4 regions of the Vibrio sp. 2130-1 genome follow, and region 4 is predicted to be linked to each of the others. Evidence: predicted binding sites of a transcription regulator. Region 4 holds the regulator's gene; each other region holds the start of a gene.

Region 1 (3,217 bases), on a different contig from region 4:
CAACCAGACCCGTTACTGTTCGGTCACCGATAGTAATTAGGAATGTTTTTTCTGCAACAGCAGGAAGACGAAGTACGCGATCCACCGCTTCATTAAGCTCAATACCATCACGAACAATGGCAGGGCTTTCCACTTTTAGTGTGGTTGCGTCACGGTGCATCTTCGGTGGCTTACCAAGCAGGATATCCATTGGCATATCGATTGGCGTATTGTCGAAGTGAGAATCTTCTAGCGTTAGATGACGCTCTTCTGTCGCCACACCCACCACTGCATACGGTGCGCGTTCACGCTTACAGATGGCGTCGAATGCTTCCATGTTTTCTGGCGCTACCGCTAGAACGTAACGTTCCTGTGATTCGTTACACCAGATTTCCAGCGGGCTCATGCCCGGCTCATCGTTTGGTACATCGCGTAATTGGAACTTACCGCCACGCTCACCGTCGTCGACAAGTTCAGGCAATGCGTTAGAGATACCGCCTGCACCCACATCGTGGATAAATGCGATTGGGTTGTCGTCGCCTAACTGCCAACAACGGTCGATCACTTCCTGACAGCGACGTTCCATCTCTGGGTTTTCACGCTGTACTGAAGCGAAGTCCAGATCTTCTGCTGACTGACCAGATGCCATGGAAGATGCCGCACCACCACCAAGACCGATGTTCATTGCCGGACCACCAAGTACGATTAGGCTCGCACCCACAGGGATCTCTTTCTTCTGTACGTGTTCATCGCGGATGTTACCCATTCCACCAGCAATCATGATTGGTTTGTGGTAACCACGAATTTCTTCACCCGCATGAGAAGTGACTTTTTCTTCGTAAGTACGGAAGTAACCCAATAGATTTGGACGACCAAATTCGTTGTTGAATGCCGCGCCGCCTAGAGGGCCTTCAAGCATGATGTCTAACGCATTCACAATACGACCCGGCTTGCCGAAGTCGGTTTCCCATGGCTGTTCAAAACCAGGAATACGTAAGTTAGAGGTTGTAAAACCAACCAGACCCGCTTTTGGCTTACCGCCGATACCCGTCGCGCCTTCGTCACGGATTTCACCGCCTGAGCCAGTCGATGCGCCCGGCCACGGAGAGATTGCCGTTGGGTGGTTGTGCGTTTCTACCTTCATCAAGATGTGCGTATCTTCATGGTGGTACGTGTATTGACGAGATTTAGGGTCAGGGAAGAAACGCCCCGCTTTAGAACCTGTCATAACGGCTGCGTTGTCTTTGTATGCAGACAGCACATAGTCAGGTGTCGTTTCAAAAGTGTTTTTGATCATTTTGAACAAAGACTTAGGTTGATCTACCCCGTCGATTGTCCAATCTGCGTTAAAAATTTTGTGGCGACAATGCTCTGAGTTCGCCTGAGCAAACATCATCAATTCAATGTCGTTTGGGTTACGCCCAAGCTTAGTAAAGTTCTCTACCAAGTAATCAATTTCATCTTCTGCGAGTGCCAAGCCAAGGGAAACGTTTGCCTCTTCAAGCGCAAGACGACCGCCAGCTAAGATATCAACATGTGCGACAGGCTTAGGCTCTGCAACAGTAAATAATGCTGATGCGGCTTCAAATTCTGTGAATACTGTTTCCATCATGCGGTCGTGAATTAACGCTTTAACAGCGTCAGCTTGAGCTTCTGATAGAACAACTGAAGACTCGACATAATAAGCCGTACCACGCTCTAGACGTTTCACTTTATCCAGACCACAGTTAACAGCGATATCGGTAGATTTAGAAGACCAAGGCGAGATAGTGCCAGGACGAGGCGTGACAAGAAGTAGAAGACCTTCAGGCTCATGCTCTTCGATGGTTGGGCCGTAAGTTAGTAACTTTTCAAGTTTTTCTAACTCTTGGTCATCAAGGTCTGACTTTAGATCGGCAAAGTGCATAAACTCGGCATAAATGCCAGTTACAGGCAGATCTTGTTCACGACAAAGTTCCAGTAGTTTATTAACACGAAACTCAGAAAGAGCTGGGGAGCCACGCAAAATTCTCATGTGCTTAGGTCTCTTATGCAATTGATTAAGGTGATATTGGAATAAATTCAGACACTTAAAATAAGCCCTGTCGAACCTATGCCGATTCCACCTCGTCATTGCGAGCGCATTATATAGTAATTGTTTTTGTGATGTAACACCAAAAGCAACCGTTTGCGTCATTTTTTTTGTCAAATTTGAATTACAACTAAAATGTCGATAAAACACACAATGTCACGTTATAAGTGTGTGATTCACTTTGCCCCATGAGCTCGCTTTGATATAAAGGCAAATAGAAATTTTCCAAGATGTACCTATTAATGCAAATAAGTCACTTCAACCGGCTCAAGCGCAGTGCTCTAATTTTAGTTTCTGTTCTTTTGCTCTCAGCTTGCCAGATTGAGTCGGAGCCCAAAAGTGAATTTGAAAAAATTCAAGAACGTGGTGTGCTTCGTGTTGGCACGCTAAACAATCAGCTTTCCTACTACATAGGTCCCGATGGTCCCGCAGGGTTGGATTACGAATTGGCGCGTCAGTTTGCGGAGCAGCTCGGCGTCAAACTCGAGATTAAACCAGCCTTTCGCCAGGCTGAGCTTTTTCCTGCTCTTAAGAAAGGAGATATCGATATCATCGCTACGGGTTTAAATCAAACGTCACAAGCAGTCAAACGATTTAGACCAGGCCCGGCCTATTATTATGTAAGCCAACAAGTGGTATATAAAAAAGGGCAACTTCGACCACGAGATATCGAACAACTCATTGAATACCAAGCCTCGAAAGACGACGAGTCCGACGAAGATACAAATGCAGGCGCTCAAACATTAAAGATCGTTGAACAATCGCAATATGTTCCGACCCTAACAGCGTTAAAGAAGCAGTATCCAGAACTTCAGTTTGAAATTGTTGGTGATGCTGACACGAGAGACTTACTCAAATACGTATCGACGGGTGAGTTACGTTTTACTGTGACTGATTCGGTGGAACTTTCCCTAGCTCAGCGCCTTTATCCCGACCTTGCGCTCGCGTTTGAACTTACAGAAGATCAACCAGTATCGTGGTTTACTCGACGCTCTGAGGACGAAAGTTTGTATGCGATGCTGATAGAGTTTTTCGGTAACATTAAACAATCAGGAGAACTGTCCACTCTCGAAGAGAAGTACATTGGTCATATTGAAGCATTTGACTACGTTGATACTCGCGCATTCATTCGAGCTCTGGATGACAAATTGCCTAAGTGGGCACCTT
Region 2 (3,217 bases), on a different contig from region 4:
CCGAACAAGCTTTAGCCCTGCTTGATAAAACCGCAGTGCAGGAATTACTTCCAGCGGGGTTGTATGACCATCAAATCACGATGTCGCAAGCGCTGCACACCATTCATCGCCCACCACCAACCATTAATTTAGATGAGTTTGACGAAGGCAAACATCCTGCCCAAATCCGCTTGATCATGGAAGAATTGCTCGCACAAAACTTATCGATGCTAGCGGTGCGTAGCAAAGGTCAGAAGGATTCAGCGCTACCTCTCGGTCCTTGTAATAAACTAAAAACGCAGCTTTTAGCCCAACTGCCTTTCTCTCCTACAAACGCTCAAACCCGAGTCGTACAAGAGATTGAAGCCGATCTAGAAAAACCGCACCCAATGATGCGATTAGTGCAAGGCGATGTTGGTTCGGGGAAAACGTTGGTTGCCGCTTTGGCCGCTGTTAGAGCCATTGAGCATGGCCATCAGGTGGCACTCATGGCGCCAACCGAACTATTGGCCGAGCAACACGCTATCAACTTCGCAAACTGGTTTGAAACCATGGGCATTCAAGTCGGTTGGTTAGCGGGCAAACTCAAAGGTAAGGCAAAGGAAGCCGAGCTGGCTCGTATTGCCAGTGGTGAAGCGCAAATGGTAGTGGGTACTCACGCGCTATTCCAAGAGCACGTTGAATTTCATCACCTTGCTTTGGTCATCATTGATGAACAACACCGCTTCGGTGTCCATCAGCGATTAGAATTGCGTGAAAAAGGCGCAAAACAAGGCGCCTACCCACATCAGTTGATCATGACGGCGACGCCTATTCCTCGCACCTTAGCGATGACCGCTTACGCCGATCTGGAAACTTCCGTGATTGACGAGCTACCACCGGGTCGAACGCCGATTCAAACCGTTGCCATTCCTGATACAAAACGTGACGACATCGTCGAGCGTGTCCGAAATGCCTGCTTAAACGAAGGCAAGCAGGCATATTGGGTGTGTACCCTGATTGATGAGTCGGAAGTATTAGAAGCGCAAGCCGCGGCAGATACCGCAGAAGAGCTTCAACGTAAACTGCCGGACGTAAAAATTGGTCTAGTGCACGGACGAATGAAGCCGGCAGAGAAACAAGCGGTGATGCAAGATTTCAAAGACAATAAACTGCATTTGCTGGTCGCAACGACAGTGATTGAAGTTGGTGTGGATGTGCCAAACTCTAGCTTGATGATCATAGAAAACCCTGAACGTCTTGGTTTGGCACAATTACACCAGTTAAGAGGTCGCGTGGGCCGAGGTTCCGTTGCTAGCCATTGTGTGCTGCTGTACCACTCTCCGCTGTCAAAAACCGCGCAAAAACGTCTCGGAGTACTACGTGAAAGTAACGATGGCTTCGTCATTGCGCAGAAAGACCTAGAAATTCGTGGCCCTGGAGAACTATTGGGTACAAAGCAGACAGGTCTTGCTGATTTCAAAATCGCAGACTTAGTTCGAGATCAACGCCTGATTCCCGAAGTTCAGCGTATTGCGCGTCATATTCATGACAATTACCCGACTAACGCAACAGCGATTATCGATCGCTGGTTGGGTGAGCGGGATATTTACTCCAAAGCGTAATGATTGAAAGCGAGCCAAATGGCTCGTTTTTTAATACGCCAAAAACAAAGCAAACGTTTGCTTTTTGAGTAAATCTCTCTATAATCGCGCACAAATTTTTAAGTGTGTTAGATCACACTCCACCAACCTGAGTTGACTCTGATTAACAGCAATCACAGGTAACGACGTCAACTCCACCCTGCTCTCCCATTCAGCGAGAACTAGGGAAATATTGCGACTAGCGAGACAAACAATGACAACTTCAAACCGATCTTCGGAACTGGTCTATCAACTCAACGAACGACCACCTTTGCCTCAAACCATTTTTGCCGCACTTCAGCACTTATTGGCGATGTTCGTCGCGGTTATCACTCCGTCACTGATCATCTGTCAGTCTTTGGGTGTACCAGCAGACCAAACGAATACCATCATCAGCATGTCTTTGTTTGCGTCAGGCGTGTCTTCGTTTATTCAAATTCGCACCGTTGGCCCAATTGGCTCTGGTTTGCTCTCTGTTCAAGGCACCAGCTTTAACTTTTTAGGTCCTATTATTGGTGCAGGCCTATCGCTGAAAGCCGGTGGAGCAGACATCAGCACCATGATGGCTGCCATTTTTGGTACGATTTTAGTCGCATCATTTGCAGAAATTTTTCTATCTCGCGTGTTGGAGCATGCCCGCCGAATCATCACTCCGCTTGTTTCAGGCATCGTCGTCACTCTTATCGGTCTCACACTGATTCAAGTCGGCTTAGTATCAATGGGCGGTGGCTACGCAGCATTAAATGAAGGAACCTTCGGCAGCTTAGACAAACTTGCTCTGGCTGGGACGGTACTTGGATTAATTGTGATTTTAAACCGCTCGAAAAACCCATACATCCGTGTGGCTTCAATCGTGATTGCGATGCTAGTGGGCTACATCATGGCGTATTTTATGGGGATGGTAGATACTTCTCAGCTAGGCGCAACCGAGATCGTAGCACTGCCCGTACCAATGCAATATGGCTTATCGTTTGACTGGTCTCTGTTCATTCCGCTGGTACTGATTTTCTTTATTACCGCACTAGAGGCCATCGGTGATATTACCGCAACATCTGAAGTGTCTGGTGAGCCAGTAAAAGGCCCAGTGTACATGAAACGCATTAAGGGCGGTGTGTTAGCAGACGGCTTAAACTCTGCAATCGCAGCCGTTTTCAACAGCTTCCCGAACTCAACGTTTAGCCAGAATAACGGCATCATCATGCTAACAGGAGTCGCGAGCCGCTACGTGGGTTACTTTATTTCAGGCATGTTAGTGATTCTTGGCTTGTTTCCTGGCGTCGCTAGCTTTGTTCAGCTGATTCCTGAGCCAGTACTTGGCGGCGCAACGATTGTCATGTTTGGTACGATTGCTGCCGCTGGTGTGCGTATTATCTCTCGTGTTGAGCTCGATCGCCGCGCAATTCTGATCATGGCCTTATCCTTCTCAATGGGACTTGGTATCGCACAAAAACCAGAGATCCTGCAATTTATGCCAGAATTTATTAAGAGTATTTTCTCAACTGGTGTTGCAGCAGGTGGCATCACTGCGATCATTTTAAATTTACTTCTGCCAGAGAAACTGGAAGACGAAGATGAACTTCCTCAGGAAGTGAAAGAGTCTTAAGATTATTGAGAAT
Region 3 (3,217 bases), 270 kb from region 4:
AACCCGCTATTACCAGTATATTGGAAACACACTAATCCAAAGCGTGAAGATAAAGTGTTAGTTCCTTTATGTGGAAAGTCAGAAGACTTGATTTGGCTAGCGATGAAGCATGATTCGGTTGAAGGTGTTGAGCTAAGCCATATTGCTGTGCGTGCCTTTTTTGCTGAACATTTTTACACGCCAACGGTAACGCCTCTTAATGGCATGCACGAGCTTTATCAATTTGATGAGCTCTCTATTTATACTGGGGACTTTTTCACTGCACCAGTATCTCAAGCCGATATCATTTATGATCGCGCCGCGTTGGTTGCTTTACCGCAAGATATGCGAGAGGAGTATGTAGAGCGTCTCAAGCAACTGCTGAACCCAGGCGGTCGTATTTTGCTTGTCACACTCAACTATCCTCAAGAAGAGATGGCGGGGCCTCCATTTAGCGTGCCGGTCGAAGAGATAGAGCAGTTATTTTCAGGTTACAAAGTTACTTGTTTGAACGTAGATGAAGCTGACGAGAATCATCCTAAAATTGCGAAAAAAGGCTTAAGTCGCTTCTCTGAAGAAGTGTACTTAATCGAGAGTGAATAGGCTCTCTTCGGTTTGGAACACGAAATAGCGCAGCAATTTGAGCTGCGCTATTTTTGTATGAGTGGTTCGTATTTAATAAATGATATTCACTTTTGAAGCACTTTCAACAGCATCTTGAACGGCTTCTTCGGTGGTTTTTCGTCGCGTAAGGACAACACCTAAACGGCGGCGACCATCGATTTCTGGCTTACCGAATAGACGAACTTGTGTTTGAGGTTGAGCTAAAGCTTTGCTTAGGTTTTCAAAGCGAATGTTTGTGGAAGTCCCTTGTCCAAGAATAACAGCAGACGCAGATGGGCCATATTGCACAATATTATTAATTGGCATTCCGGTAAACGCGCGCACGTGGAGAGCAAACTCAGACATTTCCTGTGAAATCATTGTAACCATACCCGTATCGTGAGGGCGAGGAGAGACCTCATTGAAAATGACTTTATCGCCTTTAACAAATAGCTCTACACCAAAGATGCCGTAGCCACCGAGCGCGTTTACCACTTTCTCAGCCGTGTATTCAGCTGCTTTTACTGCGTTTTCTGACATAGTTTGCGGTTGCCATGATTCGCGGTAGTCGCCATCTTCCTGACGATGACCAATTGGAGCACAGAAATGCACACCGTCAACGGCTCTGATGGTCAATAAAGTGATTTCGTAATCGAAGTCGATAAAACCTTCCACGATAACGCGACCTGCACCCGTACGCCCGCCTTCCTGAGCGTAATCCCATGCTTTTGTAACGTCGTCTTCGGTCTTGATAACACTTTGCCCTTTACCTGAAGAGCTCATCACAGGCTTCACCACGCACGGAATACCCACATGCTCAACCGCGGCTTTGAAGTCTTCAAAGTTATCTGCAAAACGATAAGGTGAAGTCGTCAATTCCAGTTCTTCTGCTGCCAAACGTCGGATACCTTCACGATTCATTGTTAGCCTGGTTGCCTTAGCGGTTGGAACAACATTCAGTCCTTTCTCTTCAAGCTCTACCAGTTTGCCGGTTGCGATGGCTTCAATTTCTGGTACGACGTAAGTAGGTTGTTCCTTCGTAATAACTTCTTCTAAGGCGTTCCCATCTAACATGTCGATAACATAACTACGGTGAGCGACTTGCATCGCTGGAGCATTGGCATAGCGATCACAAGCAATCACTTCTAAACCAAGTCTCTGGCATTCAATGGCGACTTCTTTACCGAGTTCGCCAGAGCCTAAAAGTAATACACGGGTAGCATTTGCGCTAGTTGCAGTGCCAAACATAGTGTTCCCTTACAAAATAGAGTGATGAGACAGAAATTGCAGGAGATCATACTGAAGTTTTATGACAAAGCAAACGTTTGCTTTTGGTTTTTAGGTAATAAAAAAGCTCTACATGTTGTAGAGCTCTTTGTTGAATTTGTCGTTTATACGTTGACAAAACTAAGCGGAATATCTGGATTCAACGCTTCCAACGTTGATTGCGTATCGGCTAAGTGACTGATCTTACCTTCAGAGTTTTCTACCAATGCAGCGGCTTTGATGCTGTCAAAGGTTTCACCCGCAAGTAAAACTTGGATTAGCGCAACTTGTAGCGGTGGCAAGCTAGGATTAAACGCTGCATTTTCTGCATAAGCACCTTGGAATACACGGCCGCTAGTCATCTCTAATGCTAAACCACTCAAGTTGTTGGTGTATGGAGAGTGGCTCATGTTCATCGCTTCAACTGCACTTTGGATGAGTGCGTCTTCATCATCACATGAGAACTGGTGTTGAACTTCTGCCATTAAGCCGGACTCGATACCGAGATCGTTTGGTCCAAAGGCTTCAGGCAGGTATTCATGAAGTGACTTTTCTTCGCGTTCCGGGAGCTGGATTTTAAGCTCGTTTGCGGTAGATAACTCATTCATGAACTGGCGGCAGTGACCACATGGGCTGAAGTTGATAGTGATATCTTTAACACCACGTTCGCCTTTCATCCAAGCATGGCTAATCGCAGACTGCTCTGCGTGAACCGTTTGACCCAACTGTACACCAAAGAATTCCATGTTGGCACCGAAGTAAAGGCGACCTGAAAGGCCACGAACGATAGCGCCGACATAAAAGTCAGAAAGGGGAGCATAGGAGTACGCTGCGGCAAAAGGAAGTAGCGCAACACGAAGCTCTTTGTCTGATAGACCGGTAGCTGAAAGCAACTGCTCAAATTGTTGAACTGAAAGCGTAGCATCAAAATCATCAGCTTGGATGATAGGAGCAAGTTGTTTGGAAAGTGCTTCTGGAGCGCCTGCTAGCGCCTGTTCAATGCGACTTTTCATGTTGAATCCTTGTTATTGCATGGACAGTTATTCTATGTGAAAGATAGAAATGTTCCGTGCGTTAGATCACGATAAATAATGCAATTGATAATTCTGTTACATAATTAGAGTGAGCTCACACATGTATTCGATTGCACAGGTGTGAAGCGTTATCTCCGTCTCACAATTAACCATATCAGTATATGTTCATATGACCAAGGAGCAGGAGTATGTTACCCACGCGACTTTACCGCTATGCTACTTTATACCTACGTAATCTAGAGCGAGTGGTAGAACCTAGAATGCTAACGCTATGAATGTATATCTCGATCAAGTCCCTTCACGGTATTACTGGGTGAGGTTGATAGATAAGATAG
Region 4 (3,217 bases):
ATAAAACATAACAATTATAGTTACTGCTATTCATTTTAATTGATTACACTTAGGGGATATCCCTAATTGACTTTGTGATGCATGACTTGAAGCATCATTCAGGAGCCCAAAATGCAAGAAGTGAAAGCTTTTAATGAAAAACGCGCTGAAATTTACTGGTGGTTTTCGAGCTTGTTCGCAAAAGAACTAACAGAGAAAGAATTGGAAGCCTATCACAGTGTTGAAATTCGCAGTTTTCTCGCAGGTTTAGGTGAAAATGAGTCGCTGAAACCAGCTGTTGATAGCCTAGTTGATGCATTGAATCGGTTACAAGATCGTGAAGATGCACAACTAGAGCTTGCAGCTGACTTTTGTGAACTGTTTTTGAAGACAGAAAAATACGGCGCTCTTCCTTACGCATCCATGTACATTGGTGAATCAGGTTTACTGAATGACAAGCCAGCTGAGGAAATGGAAAAGTTGATGGCTGAATTTGGCGTTCAAGTAGACGAAAAACTAAAGGAACCTGCGGATCACTTAGCCGTTGAGCTCGACTTTCTCGGGAACATGATTATCCGCTCAAACGAGCTTGAACAAGAAAAACACATGGAAGAAGCCTTCGTTAAACAAAACGACTTTATCCAGCAACAATTGATGTCTTGGTTACCTCAGTTTTCAGACAAATGTAAAAAATTCGACGAATTTGGATTTTACTCGAGTGTCGCGAAACTATTAGTTGCATTTTGTAAACTAGACAGCGCCTACCTTCTTGGTGAATAATTGCCGCCTATTTTTAGGGAGCCTGCCTATCGGGCTTCCTGTATGCCTGAAAGTGACCAATTGTAAGTAACTTGGGTATAATATTCGTTTGCCTTAACTTAGCGCAAAGACGCTTGGTTATTTAGCAGTCAAAATGTGACTTCAAATACACAAATCTCTTGCTGAAAACATTGCTAGTCAGTCCACATAGGGCTAAAATGTGAGCGCAAACGATTAAATATGATTTATATGTAAACCGCTGAAATATAGCGGTTTTTGTGTTTTCTTAACAGGTTGATGGCAATTTCTCATCAGATAGAAAAAAGATAAAATTCATCGACCGATGCTGCTACGCACCCTTTTGTCGCACTTGGATCAACCGCTGCCGAGACACTTAGCGCCAATTTTAGATTGCTAGGTGTGAAACCATTAGAGCATCAGGTACATCCAATACGACATATTTCAGTAGCTCGATACAGGACACCATTTATGGCCACGATAAAAGACGTTGCTCGCTTAGCCGGCGTTTCCACTACGACAGTTTCGCACGTTATCAATAAAACGCGTTTCGTTGCAGAAGCAACGCAAGAAAAAGTAATGAAAGCCGTTGACGAGCTGAATTACGCGCCAAGTGCCGTTGCACGCAGCCTAAAATGCAACTCAACTCGTACGATTGGCATGTTAGTAACTCAATCAACTAACCTATTTTTCTCAGAAGTGATTGATGGCGTTGAGAGCTACTGTTACCGCCAAGGCTATACTCTGATTTTATGTAACACAGGCGGGATTTACGAAAAACAACGCGATTACATTCGTATGCTGGCTGAAAAGCGCGTTGATGGCATCCTAGTGATGTGTTCTGACTTAACCGAAGAACTAAAAGAGATGCTTGACCGTCATGCGGACATTCCTAAAGTGGTCATGGATTGGGGCCCAGAGAGCTCACAAGCAGACAAGATCATGGATAACTCAGAAGAAGGTGGCTACATTGCAACCAAACATCTGATTGACAATGGTCATACGGATATCGCTTGTCTAAGCGGTCATTTTGAAAAGCTTGCTTGCCAAGAGCGCATTGCAGGTTTCCGTCGCGCAATGAGCGAAGCGAACCTAGCTGTAAATGAAGACTGGATCCTTGAAGGTAACTTTGAATGTGATACGGCCGTATTAGTTGCAGATAAAATTACCGCAATGGACAAGCGCCCGACGGCGGTATTCTGTTTTAACGACACAATGGCTCTAGGCGTAATGAGCCGCTTGCAACAAAACGGGATCAAAATTCCTGAAGATATTTCAGTGATCGGCTACGACAACATCGAGCTTGCAGAATACTTCTCTCCACCGCTAACGACTATCCACCAGCCTAAACGTCGTGTTGGTAAAAATGCATTCGAAATTCTACTTGAGCGTATCAAAGATAAAGAACACGAAAAACGAATTTTCGAAATGCAACCTGAGCTTGTAATTCGAAATACTGTGAAAAAAATGAACTAAATTTCACTGTATTTAACCGTGTTAAATAAGCGCTCTACAGGGGCGCTTATTTTTTTGGAAAAATTAAGCAATCTCTAATACTTCACCCCGCTCTAATAACAATTGACTAACGTTAACTCCCTGTTTTATATAAATGTAATATATATTAAGAACTCCTTTTCAAAGGCCAATTTGCACCTTTCCATATGCAAAATAGAGCATTCAATCTATCATTTTTATTGAACTAAAATCACACTTTTAACGCTAAACCGTGATGTTAATTCAATATAAGAAGTATGCTCATTGTGTCACGCACAGGGCAAACCATTCGAAAGAGTGGGACGCAAAGCCTCCGGCCTGAACCATATTACGATATGGAAGGTAGCGGGGTTACCGATGGCAAGTGTGTAAGCAATGACTTTACTCTGTAATGACATTGTTTTTACGCATGTTTGCTACTCTCTCGGACCTGACTTTTGGTGGCGTAATATTAATTACACCGAGATAACAAAACATGGATAAACCGATACTCAAAGACTCTATGAAGCTATTTGAGGCACTTGGTAATATCAAGTCGCGCTCAATGTTTGGTGGCTTCGGACTATTCGCTGATGAAACAATGTTTGCACTAGTGGTAAACAATCAGCTTCATATCAGAGCAGACCAAAAAACTTCATCTGACTTCGAGCAACAAGGGCTAAAGCCTTACGTTTATAAAAAACGTGGCTTCCCAGTCGTTACAAAGTACTACGCTATTTCCAGCGATTTATGGGAATCAAGCGAACGCTTAATCGAAGTAGCGAATCAATCATTGAAAAAGGCAAAGCTTGAGAAAGAACAGCAAGCAAGTACAAAGCCTAACCGTTTGAAAGATTTGCCTAACTTACGACTGGCTACCGAGCGCATGCTAAAAAAAGCCGGCATCGAATCCGTAGAGAAGCTTGAAGAGGAAGGTGCGCTTAACGCCTATAAAGCGATAAGAGATACGCACTCTGCAACCGTCAAC

What was found. Region 4 encodes PurR, which represses purine synthesis genes. Its sites were predicted from a motif close to TNANGNAAACGTTTNCNTNA; they were not measured.
Region 1: purL (phosphoribosylformylglycinamidine synthase) is a predicted target of PurR. The motif match lies at 2,135-2,154, and genes of this name have one in related genera.
Region 2: R7Q09_RS10875 (uracil-xanthine permease family protein) is a predicted target of PurR. The motif match lies at 1,629-1,648, and genes of this name have one in related genera.
Region 3: purT (formate-dependent phosphoribosylglycinamide formyltransferase) is a predicted target of PurR. The motif match lies at 1,896-1,915, and genes of this name have one in related genera.

The regions. Positions count from the first base shown of each region.
Region 1 is NZ_JAWOUT010000010.1:113,971-117,187, reverse strand. It holds gene purL (phosphoribosylformylglycinamidine synthase) at 1-1,993, opposite strand, end outside; gene mltF (membrane-bound lytic murein transglycosylase MltF) at 2,293-3,217, shown strand, end outside.
Region 2 is NZ_JAWOUT010000006.1:129,623-132,839, reverse strand. It holds gene recG (ATP-dependent DNA helicase RecG) at 1-1,583, shown strand, start outside; gene R7Q09_RS10875 (uracil-xanthine permease family protein) at 1,816-3,204, shown strand.
Region 3 is NZ_JAWOUT010000002.1:363,070-366,286, forward strand. It holds gene R7Q09_RS04185 (thiopurine S-methyltransferase) at 1-582, shown strand, start outside; gene purT (formate-dependent phosphoribosylglycinamide formyltransferase) at 655-1,830, opposite strand; gene cdd (cytidine deaminase) at 1,974-2,861, opposite strand.
Region 4 is NZ_JAWOUT010000002.1:95,553-98,769, reverse strand. It holds gene torD (molecular chaperone TorD) at 112-759, shown strand; gene purR (HTH-type transcriptional repressor PurR) at 1,228-2,232, shown strand; cyclic di-GMP riboswitch class I at 2,520-2,609, shown strand; gene R7Q09_RS03000 (TfoX/Sxy family DNA transformation protein) at 2,726-3,217, shown strand, end outside.